DNA from 2 places in the Clostridium hominis genome. Region 1 is predicted to be linked to the other one. Evidence: predicted binding sites of a transcription regulator. Region 1 holds the regulator's gene; the other holds the start of a gene.

Evidence for each region. The regulator Rex, encoded in region 1, represses fermentation and respiration genes when NADH is low (regulators of the CRP and FNR family bind a similar motif). The targets are predictions, from matches to a motif close to ATTGTTAANNNNTTAACAAT.
Region 2: the regulator Rex is predicted to act here: its motif matches at 1,155-1,174, upstream of H8S20_RS05130 (flavocytochrome c).

The regions. Positions count from the first base shown of each region.
Region 1 is NZ_JACOOO010000047.1:164,163-167,400, forward strand. Features, by position in the region: gene H8S20_RS19485 (heavy metal translocating P-type ATPase) at 1-156, shown strand, start outside; gene H8S20_RS19490 (manganese efflux pump MntP) at 465-1,031, shown strand; gene H8S20_RS19495 (redox-sensing transcriptional repressor Rex) at 1,216-1,875, shown strand; gene H8S20_RS19500 (short-chain-enoyl-CoA hydratase) at 2,229-3,023, shown strand; gene H8S20_RS19505 (acyl-CoA dehydrogenase) at 3,059-3,238, shown strand, end outside.
Region 2 is NZ_JACOOO010000005.1:116,853-120,090, forward strand. Features, by position in the region: gene H8S20_RS05120 (DUF1836 domain-containing protein) at 1-75, opposite strand, end outside; gene H8S20_RS05125 (DegV family protein) at 96-947, opposite strand; gene H8S20_RS05130 (flavocytochrome c) at 1,223-3,028, shown strand; gene H8S20_RS05135 (TetR/AcrR family transcriptional regulator) at 3,177-3,238, shown strand, end outside.

The DNA.
Region 1 (3,238 bases):
AAAATTCTTTTGCAAAATATAATTTTTGCACTAGCAATAAAAACTCTAGTTATGATTTTAGTAGCTTTTGGTTTAGGAACTATGTGGGAAGCAGTATTTGCTGATGTAGGAGTTACAATATTAGCAGTAATTAACTCTATTAGATGTCTTAGATAAAAGTTGACAAAGAATTTTACTTTAATTATAATTTAAAAGTCGAGAATATTTAGGCATAAGGGAGTAGCATGCAAGATCACCGCATCTTGTAGCAAAGTCAACATATTGATGTTAACACATCTGGCTTTGCTTTAAATTGTGAGACTTATGTATAACGGATCTGCTACGTTATACATAAGTCTCTATTTTTTTAGGAAAAATAAAATGATATTATTTACTAAAATAAATAAAAATTTGAATGAAAAATGCTATAGAGGTAATAAAGTAATTAAATATTTTATATATAAATTTAAAGTGTGGAGGAGATTATGGATTTATTAAGTTTAATTTTTTTAGCAGTAGGATTAGCTATGGACGCTTTTGCAGTTTCTGTAGCACTAGGGTTAAAGATTCCAGTAAGAGATAAGTGGAAAATAGCATTAAAAGCTGGATTGTTCTTTGGGATAGCACAAGGAGTTATGCCTCTAATTGGATGGATATTAGGAAATGGATTTAGTAGTTATATTGAAAAGTTTGATCACTGGATAGCATTCATACTGTTAGCTATAATTGGTGGAAAAATGATTCATGAAGCTATTCACCCTGATGAAGATAGCGATGATGAAGTAGATACAGGAATGAAAAGAATGTTTATATTAGCGATTGCTACAAGTATAGATGCTTTAGCTGTTGGAGTTAGTTTTGCATTCTTAAATGTAAATATCATAAGTGCTGTATTGATTATAGGGATAATAACACTTGTAACTTCTGCTATAGGTGTTATAATAGGAAAGATATTTGGAGACTTATTCTCTGGGAAGGCTGAAATAATAGGTGGAGTTATATTAATCTTAATAGGATTAAAAATTTTGCTAGAACACCTTGGAATATTTTAAAAAATAATATACACTATTACTTGTTTGATATACAATTTAGAAAAAATATTTACAAAAATAAGTCATCTATATTTATTGAGAGATATAGAATACATATAAAAAGTATGTTATTATATTATCAATGTATAAAAGTAGAGAAAGTGGACTTAATTAAATATAAGATACTTTAAGGAGAATTTAGATTATGGAAAGAAAAAAACATGTTTCTATGGCTGTAATTAAAAGATTGCCTAAATACCATAGATATCTACAAGAGTTAATGGCAAATGATGTAGATAGAATTTCTTCAAAAGAACTTGGAGAAAAAATAGGTTTTACAGCTTCACAAATAAGACAAGATTTAAATAACTTTGGAGATTTCGGGCAACAAGGTTATGGGTACAATGTAAAAGATCTTTATAACCAAATAGGATTAATATTGGGACTAGATACAGAGTACAAAGCCTTGATAGTTGGGGCTGGTAATATAGGTCAGGCAATTGCCAACTATAGATTCTCTAAAGCTGGATTAAATATTAATGCAATTTTTGATGCTAATCCAAAATTACTAGGGATGAAAATTAGAGATATCGAAATAAAAGATATTGATGAATTAGAAAGATATGCAGAAGAAAATCCAACAGATGTAGGAATTATCTGTGTACCAAGAATAAATGCTCAAAAGGTATGTGATATTTTAGTTAAATGTGGAATAAAGGGAATATGGAACTTTGCTCCTGTAGACTTAAAAGTGCCAAGTGATGTAATAGTAGAAAATGTACATCTATCTGAAAGTTTATTAACTTTAATATATTTAATGCATAGTGAAGCAGAATCACATCTAGAAGAAGAGCAAGGTGAATAGTCTTTAGGAAAAGTCTATCTTGGATGTAACTACTAGATATACATATATACTTTCAATATGGTAATAAATTAATGCCACATTGAAAGTATATTTTTTTGTTTATAACATTAATTTATTATATAAAAAATATTATATCCAAAAGTTATGTTAAATTTTAACAAAAAAGTAAAAAGTTATTGAAAAACTCTTTTTAAAGTAATATAATAATCACAGAAGTTAAATTATTCCAACTACTATACTAAAGACGACAAAAAAGTATATTTTTTTAATCATTATTGTTAGAAAATTAACAATAAAATTGTCTTATGCTTTTTTTGATGATGAATTTTGTATAAAAGAGAGGAATGTTGAGAATGCAAGTTGATGTAGAATTAAAAAATGTCATTTTAGAAACTGAAGGTAATTTAGCAACTATTATTATTAATAGACCTAAAGCTTTAAATGCCCTAAATTCAGACACTTTGAGAGAGTTAGACATAGTAATAGATAGTATTGAAAATAATAGTGAGATCTATTGCGTAATAGTAACAGGAGCTGGGCAAAAGGCTTTTGTGGCTGGAGCTGATATTGCAGAAATGAAAGATTTAAATTCAACAGAAGCTGAAGAGTTTGGATTACTTGGTAATAAAGTATTTAGAAGATTAGAGACCTTAGAGAAGCCTGTAATTGCAGCTATACCTGGATTTGCCCTAGGGGGAGGTTGTGAACTTGCTATGGCTTGCGATATAAGAATAGCATCAGAAAAAGCTAGATTTGCACAACCAGAAGCTGGCCTTGGGATAACACCAGGATTTGGAGGAACTCAAAGACTTCCGAGATTAGTAGGAGCAGGAAAAGCTAAGGAGCTTATATATACTTGCGCAATGGTAAATGCTGAAGAAGCTTTAAGAATTGGATTAGTTAATAAAGTGGTACCTGTAGAAAGTTTAATGGATGAAGCTAAGAAAATGGCAAGTTCAATAATTGCAAACGCACCAATAGCAGTTAAGTTATGTAAGGATGCAATAAACAGAGGAACCCAAGTAGATATGGATTTAGCTATTAAGGTTGAAGCTGAAGATTTTGGTAAATGTTTTGATTCAGAAGATCAATTAGAAGGTATGACAGCGTTTTTAGAAAAAAGATCTAAGAACTTCCAAAATAGATAATTAAAAATAGGTATAAGAATCAGGAGGTAACAAATATGGAATTTGGATTAACTACGGAACAACGATTAATAAAGCAAATGGTTAAAAGTTTTGCTTTAAATGAAGTAAAGCCTATAGCAGCTGAAGTTGATGAAACTGAAAGGTTCCCAATGGAAAATGTTAAGAAAATGGGAGAGCTTGGAATGATGGGGATTCCATTTGATAAGAAATATGGT
Region 2 (3,238 bases), on a different contig from region 1:
AATTACCTGATCTTTATATAAAGGAACACGTGGTAACTCATTGAATCTTGGCAAATGAAATTTAGAACTTTCCATTAGTCCCCCCCTAAAACTTTCTATTTTAATGCTTCATGTTTTCTTATATATTGAATTGCTACACATCCTGGACCACCTTGAGTTGTAAACGCAGGACCTAAAAGTTTAACTTCAATATCAGCATTTTCTATATGACCTAATATAATGTTTTTGGCTTCTTCTGCTAACTCTTCTTTACAAGCGTGTGAAATATATATTTTACAATTTGAATCAACGTTATCTTCTAACATTGTTTCGCAAATTTTTTGTATTGCCTTTTTAAAAGTACGCTTTGTAGTGAACTTAACTAAAGATTTTTTATCTTCTGCAAGAGTCATTACAGGTACTAGCTTTATTAACCCACCAATTTTACCAGCTAATGGTGATAATCTTCCCCCTCTTACTAAATAATCAAAATCATTAGGTATTAAGAAAGATTTGGAGTTTTCTACAGTTTCATTTATCTCTGTAACTATCTCCTTAACCTCAATACCATTTTGAGCTAAAACTACAGCTAAATCAACTAAGTATTTTTGAGGTCCACATAATGTTTGCGAATTAATTACATGAATACGCCCTGGATTTTCATCCATATTTTTCGCCATACATGCTGAGTTATATGTACCTGATAACCCATCAGCCATTGATATATTTATTATTTCATCCTCAGGATATTTGCTGTATATTTCTAATACTTCTCCTATTGACGGCTGAGAAGATGCTGGTATATGTCCTTCATTAATTATCTCTATAAATTTTTCTGTATGAATATCTTCATATTCTTTATATGTATTACTGTTAATAGTTACTGCAAGTGGAGCAATTTCAATTCCTTTAGCTTGTCCATCTTTTTTTGAGTAAAGTGATGATGAGTCTGATACTATTCTAATCATAAATTTCTCTCCATTCAATTTATATTCTATCCTAAGTAATTTTGTCTATCAATCTAATTCATCTAGTTTTAAAAACTATTTGTTTTAGATTAACACCCTAAAACTATTTTGTCAATAAAATTTACATTTTCTTCATAGTATATTCTAATAACATTCAAAACACATAATTATTCTTTAATTCCATTTTTTACTTGACATAACCTTTTCATTGTTATAATATTAACATAACATGTTACGTAACGAGTTATGTTAATATTACATTTAGGGGGACAAAAATGAAAAAAAGATCAATCTTAAGAAGAATTAGTGCTTTGTTATTAAGTACTACAATGCTATTTAGCATTATGGGATGTAAGAATAGTAATTTAGAAACAACTCAATTATCTTTCAAACCTGGTACATATGAAGCATCATCTAAGGCCCACAACGGTGACCTAAAAGTTCAGGTTGAAGTTGATGATACTTCTATAAAATCTGTCACTGTTATCGAACATGGTGAAACTCCAAATGTTTCAGATGCAGCTTTAGAAAAGGTACCTGCAGCTATAGTTACTACTCAAAGTGTGGCTGTAGACATTGTTTCAGGAGCTACTTATACAAGTAATGCTATCATTGAAGCTACAAAAATTGCTTTACAAGAAGCTGGTGGTAACTTAGAGTTACTTAATGTAAAAAAGGAACAAACTGAAAAAGTTGAAGATATTGAAAAAACTGCTGATGTTATAGTTGTTGGTGCTGGTGGTGCTGGTCTGGCAGCTGCAGTAAGCGCTTCGCAAAATGGTGCAAGCGTAATAGTAATAGAAAAGATGCCTAGTGTTGGTGGAAATACAATAATATCTGGTTCAGGATATAATGCAGTTGATCCAAAAAGACAAGAACCATTAGGTATTGAAGATAGTATTGAACTACACTATACTCAAACATATGAAGGTGGAGATAAATTAGGTAATCCTGATTTAATTAGAACCCTTGTTGAAAATGCTTATCCTGCATTAGAGTGGCTTGAATCTCTTGGAATGGAGTATACTGATAATCTAATAACAGTTTTAGGTGGATTATTCCCAAGAGGACATAAACCTGTTAAACCTTTAGGAACTGGGTATGTTGATGCATATATGAATTACATAAATAGTAATGATGTTGAAGTAATGGTAGAAACCAAAGCTGAAGAGCTAATTATTGAAGATGGCATAGTTACTGGAGTAATTGCGTTAGGGGCAAATGGTAATAAAGTAACTTTAAATGCTAATAATGGGGTTATACTAACAACTGGTGGATTTGGTGCTAATGTTGAAATGCGTCAAGAATATAATAAAAAATGGCCTACATTAGATGAAACAATAAAAACTACTAATGCTCCAGGAGCAACTGGTGATGGCTTAATTATGGCCGAAGCTGTTAATGCTAATCTTGTTGGAATGAATGAAATTCAACTTTTACCTATGGGAGATCCAAACACAGGAAGCTTAAGTGGTAAAGTTGGTGTGGGTGTTGCAAGTAATGTTTTCATTAATAAAGAGGGAAATCGTTTTGTTGCAGAGGATGAGCGTAGAGACGTTATGACTATGGCTTTATATGAACAAACTGATAAATGGCTATGGGAAGTAATAGATTCTGATACTTATCCAACACCAGAAAGCAAAAATAACTTTAATCAAACTATAACTGAATTAGTTGAACAAGGTATAGTTATTAAAGCTGATTCTCTTGAAGAATTAGCAGAAAAATTAGATCTTCCATACGAAAATCTAAAAGCTTCTTTAGATAAGTATAATGAAGCCGTAGATAATCAAGGTGGAGATGAATTTGGTAGAAAAATATTAGAACAAAAAATTGATACAGCACCATTTTATGCAGGTGCAAGATCAATAACTGTTCACCATACAATGGGTGGTCTTGAAATAAATACTTCTGCTGAAGTAATAAATAAAGATAGTGAAATAATTGAAGGGCTATTTGCTGCTGGGGAAGTAACTGGTGGTGTTCATGGATCAAACCGTCTTGGTGGTAATGCTTTAGCTGATATTACTGTATTCGGTAAGATCGCTGGTGAAAATGCTGCAAAAAACAAGCTTAAATAATAAAAAATAGTTTTCCCTATAAATTATTTACCCTATAGATCTATTTTACAATAAATCTATAGGGATTTTTTTTATCTTTCAAAATATGGTATAATGTAAAAATCTATATGAAATCAATATATAAATTTAAATGATAAGGTGATTGTTAATGAAGGAGTCGCAAAAGCATATTGATAAAAAAGCTGAAATATTAAAGGATGCAATTACAGT